4 regions of the Mesorhizobium shonense genome follow, and region 3 is predicted to be linked to each of the others. Evidence: riboswitches for the same ligand, from Rfam matches in the RefSeq annotation. Region 3 holds a riboswitch; each other region holds the start of a gene.
The links. A riboswitch is a leader RNA that binds a small molecule or an ion and turns the genes downstream of it on or off. The one in region 3 is predicted to bind cobalamin.
Positions count from the first base shown of each region.

Region 1 (2,193 bases), on a different contig from region 3:
CCTCGGCCTCCTTGCCGAAGATCTTGCCCAGCTTCTCGACGTCGCCATAGAGCAGGTCCATCGAGGCGGCGGGCCGGTTCTTGTCGAGATGGACGCAGCTTTCGGTCAGCACCAGCGTCTTGATGTCGTGCGGGGCAAGCGTGTCGGGCGTGACATCGCCGCCCGGCTTCATGCCGTAATACCAGCCAGCGAAGAAGAAATCGGGCTGCACGGCGACGAGGTTTTCCAGCGTCGGATATTTCGGCGCCAGCTCCGGGATAGAGCCCTGCTCGGTCTTGAATTCGGGGCCGACCTTGTACCAGCCGGTGATGCCGGTGAGCCCGACGATCGACGGCTGCAGCTTCAGCGCGAAAGCCATCTCGGCCATGTTGAGGTCCTGGATGACGGCGCGCTTCGGCGGCGCGTCGAAGGTGAGCGGCTTGCCACAGCTGTCGACGGTAACCGGGAAGGCGAAGGCGGCTGAGGCGACAAGCGAGAGGGCAAGCGACAAAGCGAGGCGTTTCACGGGATGGTGCTCCTGTTTGCTTGGGTTGTTCGGGTTGGGTTGGGCAGGCTCAGGATGGCGAGGAAGCACGCATGGGAAGCTCGAAGACGGTGAGCTCGCGATCCTCGGTCGGGTGCCGGAGGCGCAGCACATCGATGCCGAACACCTCGCGAATGAGCGGTTGCGCCAGCGCCTCACGCGGCGCCGCCAGCACGTGCAGCCGGGCGTTGCTCATCACCGCGACGCTGGTGGCGAAAGGCGCCACCAGCGCGAGATCGTGCAGCACGGCGACGACGGTCATGCCGAGGCCGGCGACAAGGTCGAGCAATTCGCCGCGGGCGCGCGGGTCGAGATGGTTGGTCGGCTCGTCGAGGAACAGAATTTTCGGTTCCTGCGCGATGGCGCGGGCAAGCTGCGCGCGCTGGCGCTCGCCGCCCGAGAGCGAGCCGATGGTGCGTGCGAGCAGCGGCAAGAGCCCAGTTCGGCGCAGCGCCTCGACGACGATGTCGCGGTCGTCGTGCCGGCGCCTGAGGCCGGCATGCGGAACGCGGCCAAGCTCGACATAGTCAATGAGCGCCAGCCGTGGGTCCGGCTGATCAGTCTGGCCGACAACGGCGATGCTGAGCGCCCGCTCGGCGGCGGTTATCCTGTCCAGGCGGCGCCCGGCAAGACGCACCTCGCCGCGGCTCGGCGGCAGCGCGCCGCACAGCATGCGAAGCAGCGTCGTCTTGCCGGCGCCGTTGGGGCCGATGATGGCCAGCCGCCCGCCCGCCGCCATCGACAGGCTGACATTGTCGACCAGCGCGCGGCCATTCGCCGTCACGCCGAGGCCACAGGCTTCGAGAAGCGGCGCGGTCATGGGCGGATGCCCGCCCGGTTGCCCGGATGGTATTTCCGGGCCGCATGTCCGATGGCGTGGTGGATACGATCGATGGAGCCGTCCAGCATTCCGTCACTTTCCAAAATGGCGACGGAAGGATGCTGGACGAGCCGGCCGACAAGACCGGTGCCCGCGTCTCCTCCCGGCACACCCCGTCCGGTCAACTCGTGTCGATGGCAGGTCTCCTGGCTCGCGGGTCGTTGCGCCATCCGCCTTCCCAGCCTTGCCGGCCAGTGGCGTTTCGGATGGAGCTCGCCGCTCACAGTTGCGGGGGCAGCCACGGGCTCGACCCGACCAGGGTCTCACCGTGTTCCCTTTTCACCCCTCGTCTTGCGGCTCGGGGACCATGACGCCGCCATCGTAGGTTGTTCGCGCGCGAGTCGCAACGGGCTGCTGCGAGAGGTCGCTGTCCCATGAATCGTCCGAACGATCTGTCTGAAGGATGCATTCCTGGTTCGCCATTTTGATATGTAATAACATTACATACGTTTGGCATGCCGATGTCAATCCCTCCGGCGTCGCCTCACCCAAACATCGGAAAATTTTCAGAAACCGTTCGGGATTTCTCGTGCCCGAAACAGCAAGAAGATCGGGCTGGCGAAAGACAGGCCGCAACGCCCGATCCCTCCCAGCCAACACAGTTCCCGGTCGCCGCATCCTCCCGCGCGACCGAAATCTTGGTCATGGAGACAACATGATTGCCGCACTTTTTAAAGCCAGCCTTTCGGGGCATAACAAGCCGCTGAGGCGCCGCCTTGTCGCCGGCTCGATCGCAGCTCTTGCCTGCGGCGCAGCCGTGGTCTGGCACGACGCCAGAAGTGAGGCCTCG
Region 1 covers NZ_JBEPLM010000021.1:40,784-42,976, forward strand. Annotated here, with positions in the region: gene ABID26_RS32790 (ABC transporter substrate-binding protein) at 1-505, opposite strand, end outside; gene ABID26_RS32795 (ABC transporter ATP-binding protein) at 555-1,343, opposite strand; cobalamin riboswitch at 1,523-1,728, opposite strand; gene ABID26_RS32800 (efflux RND transporter periplasmic adaptor subunit) at 2,059-2,193, shown strand, end outside.
Region 1: it holds a riboswitch for cobalamin, as region 3 does, so the genes downstream of both, ABID26_RS32795 (ABC transporter ATP-binding protein) here and ABID26_RS20450 (CbtB domain-containing protein) in region 3, are expected to answer to the same signal.

Region 2 (2,193 bases), on a different contig from region 3:
CCAATATCCTTTTCGTCGTCGACCAACTGGTCAAGGGCGCCATCCGCGCCATCACCGGACTGCTCGGCGGCATCGCCGCCTTCCTGCCCATTCCGGGCTTGAGCGGCCTCGTCAGCTTCATCAACACCGTGATCCGCCTGTCGCTGACCTATGTCGACGAGATCATCCTCGGCTACAACATCCGCATCAATTCCAACTCGCCTTTCGAGACCGCCAGGCAAGGCGTCGTGCTCTACGCGCAGAACGGCAAGCACATGGTCAAGAACGCCGTCTGGCTGGCGGTGATCATGTGGGGTGTGTCCTTCGTCATCTTCCTGCTGATGCTGGCCCCGGCAGCCGCCATTCTCTGGGTGATGCCCGGGCAACTCGCCGGCTGGGCCTTTGTGCTGGCAATCGTCTTTGCCTGGGCCTTCAAGGCGGCCTTCATCGAACCCTTCGCCATCGCTTCGCTGATGCAGGTCTATTTCGACACCATCGAGGGCCAGGTGCCCAATCCGGAGTGGGATCTGCGCCTGGCAGAGGCCTCGTCGAAATTCAGGGAGCTTCGCGACAAGGCCCTCGGCTCCTTCGGCGGCTCGCGCTGGGATGCGCCCCGGGCTGCTTGATCAGCAGCTTGACCTACGAAGGACAGCATGATCACGGCTTCGGCAGCTCTATGCCACGAAGCTTTGCAATCGCCGACTTGAGCGGCGCCTCGCCGGCGCCGCAAAAGGTCTCGCTCATCACCAGCTCGGGCAGCGACAGGCGCCGGCCCCAGCCATGCGCTTCGAGATCCGGCCGCGGCGCGAATTCCGAGACGCGGCCGACGCAGAGATAGGCGATCGGCGTGACATGCTCGGGAATCGACAAAAGCCGCTTCAGCGCTTCTGTCTCGATGATGCTCACCCAGCCGACGCCGACGCCCTCGGCCCGCGCCGCCAGCCAGAAGTTCTGCACCGCGCAGACGGTGCTGTAGAGGTCCATCTCCGGGTTATGCCAGCGCCCGAGCGGCGAATTCTTCGAGCGCTGCCGGTCGCAGGTGACGCAGAGGTTGAGGGCGCTTTCGCAGATGCCCTCCAGCTTCAGCTTGCGGTAGAGCGCCTGCCGTTCCGCCTCGATCGCCGGCAATTCCAGCTCCCGCGCGGCAAGGAACAGGTCGCGCACCTGCCGCCGCCGCTCGGAATCGCGGATGACGATGAAGTTCCATGGCTGCATATAGCCGACCGATGGCGCGTGGTGCGCGGCCGTCAGCAATCGCGCCAGCACGGCATCGTCGAGTTCGTCCGAAACGAAATGGCTGCGCACGTCCCGCCTGGTGAACATCGCCCGGTAGACGGCGTCGCGCGCCAATTGGTCAAAGTCATCGCCGCCGGTGGCGGCCGCTTGTGCCTGCATCGCTTTTCCCCTTGGCGATAAGCAGTCCTCCACCTGACCATGCGGACGACCATGTCTGCCGGGCCGGTCTTCTGGCTTGGGATCGTCCCGCGTCCGGCGCCTTCCCGTCTGAGACAGTGGCTTTGCCGGCGCGGTCCCCCTTACAGCGTTGGGCACGCCACGGAGTTCAACCGTGTTCCCGATTCTCCCGCGTTGCGGGCACCAGGCAGCGGCGCGACCTTATCGCGAAGCTTCGGCCGCGCCAATGCCGTCGGCGACATATCAAGACGCGATTTTCCCCAGCCATTCGGCGCTTAAACATGGCCATCCGGGCTAGGCATGCCTAGATTAGGCGCCATGACCACCCGTCTCTATAGCCATCCGGTATTCCTGGAACACCTGACGCCGCCCGGCCACCCCGAGCGGCCGGACCGTTTGCGCGCCATCGAGCGCGTGCTGGACGACGAGGCTTTTTCGGCGCTCGACCGCGTCAAGGCGCCGGAAGGCGACGAGGCGACCATCCTTTATGCGCATCCGGAAGATTTTATCGCCCGCGTGCGTGCGGCCATCCCAGAGAGCGGCATTGTCTCGATCGATGCCGACACCAGCGCCAGCCCGAAGAGCTGGCAGGCCGCGGTGACCGCGATCGGCGCCGCCAATGCGGCGATAGACGATGTCTTCGAAGGCCGAGCCGCCAATGTCTTCGTTGCCGCCCGCCCGCCCGGCCACCATGCCGAGAAGACGACCGCAATGGGCTTTTGCCTGTTCAACACCGCGGCGATCGCCGCCCGCCATGCGCAGAAGAAGCATCAGGCCGAGCGCGTCGCCATCGTCGACTGG
Region 2 covers NZ_JBEPLM010000001.1:730,077-732,269, reverse strand. Annotated here, with positions in the region: gene ABID26_RS03755 (hypothetical protein) at 1-605, shown strand, start outside; gene bluB (5,6-dimethylbenzimidazole synthase) at 637-1,374, opposite strand; cobalamin riboswitch at 1,418-1,596, opposite strand; gene ABID26_RS03745 (histone deacetylase family protein) at 1,711-2,193, shown strand, end outside.
Region 2: it holds a riboswitch for cobalamin, as region 3 does, so the genes downstream of both, bluB (5,6-dimethylbenzimidazole synthase) here and ABID26_RS20450 (CbtB domain-containing protein) in region 3, are expected to answer to the same signal.

Region 3 (2,193 bases):
GTCGGGCTGCGGCGCGCCGACGACATGCGGGGCAACGATCAGTACGACGGCCAGTATGGCCAGCGTCAGCGACTTTCGGAAGGCGATCAGGCCAAGACCGACCGCCGTTGCCGCCACTGTCGAAATCCACCAGATCTGGCGCGGCAGAAGCTCGGCCGCCGGCATTGCCGGCAGTTCGGGCGGCAGGCCGAGCCCGGGCGCCAGCGTGAACACGGCAAAGCCGGCGAGGCCCCAGAACACGCCCTGGCGCCAGTTGCCGATGCCGCCGGCGAATTCGGAGACCGCGACCAGGATCAGCGCGAAACCGATGCCGGTGACGATGTTGGCGACCACATTGAAGGCAAAGCGTTCCAAGCCGTCGGCGGGCGCCCAGCCCTCGTCCTCGGCCGGAGCCGCCGCTTCCGTCGGCGCCGGAGCAGCGCTGCTCATCGCGTTGTCCGCGGGAGCGGCCGAGCTCATCGCATTGTTGTTGGTAGCGGTAGCGGCGGCATGGTCATGGTGATGACCGCCACCCGCCTTTTCATAGACTTCCGCCTTGAGGATCAGCGGCACGGTCGCGTAGGCCTGCATGCAGGCGAGCGCGATGCCCGCCACGAGCCCCGCGATCGCCGCGATAAACACGACGTTGCGAAACAGGTTCATGATGTCGGACCTAGCTTAGTGGCAGGGAAAAGCCATCGAGTGGCGATAGTCGTGGGCAGCGTTGTGGACCGCATCGATATGCGAGAAGCCGACGAAACCGACGACGAAAATGCCGAGCAGCGCGGCCAAGGCCAGCTGCATAATGCGCGACTGCGAGGAGACGGAGGCGCCGAGAGAGACGGAAGCGGTATTCATGTCTTGTCCTTTCGCCCTCCACCCGAGGGCATAGAAGTCAACTTTCCCGTCGCCGGCAGGTCTCCTGGCTCGCGGATCCGCGCCCTTCCCCACCTTCCCGAGGAAAAATCCCCAGTGGTCTATGGAGAGGACTACCGCATACAGTTGCGGGGGCAGCCACGGCTTTGGGCAAAAAAGTCCACCCTCACCGCATTCCCTCTTGGCTCCAAAAACGGAACCGACGACACGACCGACTATAGGCAGAATCGTCGGGCCCGGCAAACCAAATTCCGCCACCTCAGAGCGCGATTGCGGCACGCACTGGCGTGCTAGGAGCCGGCAATCCTTTCAGCGACAAGCTGCTGCAATCGCCACAAATGGGCGTCGTGAATGCCGCGCGCTTCGAGATTCTTGACGGTGTTGTAGAGATAATCGGCGCCCGAACCCCAATGGCCGCAGGACGTCGCCAGCCTTTCGACCACCTCCTCTTCGCTGAGCGGGCCGGCATAGGTCGTGCCCTTGCGATTGATGACGAAGGCGAGCGCCCGCAACGGCCCTTTGTCGGTTGCAAGCTGCAGCAGGCGCGGGTGGTAGCTGGTCGGCTTCAGCGTCATCTCGCGCCGGAAAAGCTTGTCCAGCGCTTGCCGGCGCTCACCACCGTTCAGGCGGAAGGCGACGCCCTTGCATTGCCCGCCGCGATCCAGCGCCATCATCAGGCCCGGGCTCTGCTTGGTGCCGCGCCAGCGCGTCATCTTCATACAGAAGGAGCGATGCCAGCCGCGCGCCACGGCGACCCGCTCCTCGACATGCTCGATTTCAGGCTTCCAGATCAGCGAACCATAGCCCAACAGCCATAGCGGTTCGGTCGCGGGAAGCTCAGCCTCGAACGCGTCGAGCATGGCTTCATAGTCGCTGTCGCAGAGATGCTGCGCATCAGGATCTGGCCCTGGATCCTCGACCGCACGAAAACAGCGGGCGACGAGTTCCTCGGTGAGCGACATCGTTCTTGCAGACATGCTTGAAACCCTGGCCAGCCGGCAATGCGAACAGAGCTTAAGGTGCCCGCACAATCGCCACAATGCGGAAGACCATCCGGTCAAAACGACTTCGGCAAATAGCGCCAGGTGACGAAGCCGCAGAAGGCGGCCAACAGTCCGAGCGTGACGAAGACCGAGCCCAGCCCGAAGAAGCTCAGCACCACCGAATAGACGAGCGGCGGCGTCAACTCGGAAAAGTCGAGATAGGTGCGGTAGACCGCCGCCATCTGCGCCTTTTCGTAAGAGCGCACCGAACGCATGAAGGCGGTGGAACCCAGCGCGTCGAGCGCGATGGTGAAGAGCGCGCCGCAGAGCAGGAAGCCGGCGGTGAGCAGCGGCG
Region 3 covers NZ_JBEPLM010000008.1:8,132-10,324, reverse strand. Annotated here, with positions in the region: gene ABID26_RS20455 (CbtA family protein) at 1-642, opposite strand, end outside; gene ABID26_RS20450 (CbtB domain-containing protein) at 658-837, opposite strand; cobalamin riboswitch at 875-1,074, opposite strand; gene ABID26_RS20445 (gamma-glutamylcyclotransferase) at 1,146-1,832, opposite strand; gene ABID26_RS20440 (MFS transporter) at 1,913-2,193, opposite strand, start outside.

Region 4 (2,193 bases), on a different contig from region 3:
GCCAGATACGCATGGCTGCATTCATTGAATGGGCTCTGCTCGTCAGCCAGGCTTCCCGGCATCAGGCCCCAGAGGCAGTACGTGTATTGCAGGGTGTCGTGATTGTAGAGCCGCCGGAAGGCGGGGTCGGTCTCGGTCTGCCGGAGGGCTAGATCGAGGATGGCGCCGCGATAGCGGGCGATCACCGCCATCTGGCCGTGGGTAAGGCTGGGAATCTGGATGCCAGGCGGCGGCGGCGTCGAGCGCGAGCCATGCGCTTCGGCCTCCGTCGCCGCGAGCAGGAACAACAGCGCGATGGCCGACCAGGCGAAAAACCGAGCTGGCCAGCGCATCGCGGATCAGGCGTAGCGGCGGGCGAGGCCGCTTTGGTCGCGGGCCGCGAGGTCTCGCTCGACGACCGCGCCGAAGGCAAGCCCCATGACGGTCCACATCACGAGCTGGATACCCAACGAAGCGACGCGGAACTGCCACAGCACCACCGCCGAGAATTGCTCCGGCACCTCGTTGATGTCGGGGAGCGCCGCCTTCACCAGCGCAAAGACGACGAGGAAGGCAAGGCCGGCAACGATCGTCGCATTCCAGGCGCCGAGCCTATTCCACAGCCGTTGCGCGAGGCCCACCGCGGCCACCATCGCCGCCAGGGAAACCACGATCATGATGAAGAACAGTTCGGTGCGGTAGGCGATGGTTTCGGGATTGCCGACCGAGGGCGGGTTCGCAGGATACTTCAGCCCCGGAACCACGATCACGGCGAGGAAGCCGAGCAGTGCCAGCAACGCGGAGGTGCCGCGCGGGCCGAGCGAGCCCAGCCTGCCATAAGCGAAGGAGACGACGAGCGAGAACAGCCCGCCGAGCGCAGCGCCATAGATCAGCACGCCGGTTGCGAGACCGATGCCGGCCTGCGTGGCCCGGCTGACGATCTCCGGCTCCGGCGCCTCTTCGGCGGCCTGCGCCTGCTGTTCCTCGAAGGCGATCGCCTTGTCGACCTGCGGCTCGCCATAAACACGTGCGAAGGCAAACGCCAAAATCCCCGCGACCAGCCCGACCAGCATGCCGCGCAGCAAAAGTTTTCCGACCATGTCAATCTTCCCTTCAAGCAATTCCAGGAAAAGTGCGTAGCGGTTTTCCGTCTGGAATTGCGTTATCCCAAACCCGGGGCGGTTCAGCGATTGCTGAACCGGTCTAGTGGCAGGGGAAGCCGAGCAGGTGGCGGCCGTCATGCACGAATTCGTGCACATACATGCCTCGGATCAGCGATGTCGCGCCTTCTTCCGCCCCGACAAAATAGATCGCCAGCATGAGCAGCAGGCCGCCGAAGATGGCCCATGGCAGAAGCTCACGGACCGGAATCGGAACCGGGCCATAGCCGGGTGCAAAAGTGGTGTCGGACATTTTCCTCTCCTGGGATACTGCGTCCCGTTGATCGAACTAATGCTACGGAAGAAGGCCTGACTTTCGGCTGGTGCCGATCACAGTGGCGCGACCGTGCCGGATTTACACCGGCTTCCAATCCCGTATCGTCGCCGACACTATTCAGCGCTTCGTTCGCCGTCAATGTATCGTCAATAAGCGACGTGAGATCGTGACACGCAATTTGGACCGGGCCACAGAGGCGGTTTTGGATGATCGTACGCCTGACGATGATCGCAAGCGGGGCAACGCTTGCCGCGCGCAAGGGGCGCTTTCCGCTAGATGAGCCGCTGGAGCCGCAGGCGATTGCCCGCGCGGGCGCGACCGGCCAGGGGTTGCGCCGCGCTGATCGAATCTGGACAAGCCCGGCGCTGCGGGCGCGGCAGACCGCTGAGGCACTGGGCCACCAGGCTTCGATCGAGCCTCTGCTCGCTGACCAGGATTTTGCACATTGGGCAGGCAAGGGTTTCGAGGAACTGCAGGTCGAAGATCCGGAAGGCTTTGCAACCTGGTTTTCCGATCCAGACGCGGCACCCCACGGCGGCGAATCGCTGGCCGATGTCGCCCGGCGCGGCTCGGCTCTGATGGAGCGCCTGCTTGCCGAGCGCGGCCACACCATTGTGGTCACCCACCCTGGGGTCATCCGCGCGGCGATCGTGCATGTACTCGGTGCCCCGCTGACTTCGTTCAGCAAGATCGATGTCGAGCCGCTTTGCCTCACCGATTTTCGTAGTGATGGCACTCGATGGGTGTTGCGCGCTCATGGTTCGCTGCCGAAAGGGC
Region 4 covers NZ_JBEPLM010000009.1:95,192-97,384, forward strand. Annotated here, with positions in the region: gene ABID26_RS22445 (hypothetical protein) at 1-332, opposite strand, end outside; gene ABID26_RS22450 (CbtA family protein) at 339-1,079, opposite strand; gene ABID26_RS22455 (CbtB domain-containing protein) at 1,183-1,392, opposite strand; adenosylcobalamin (AdoCbl) riboswitch at 1,436-1,517, opposite strand; gene ABID26_RS22460 (histidine phosphatase family protein) at 1,623-2,193, shown strand, end outside.
Region 4: it holds a riboswitch for cobalamin, as region 3 does, so the genes downstream of both, ABID26_RS22455 (CbtB domain-containing protein) here and ABID26_RS20450 (CbtB domain-containing protein) in region 3, are expected to answer to the same signal.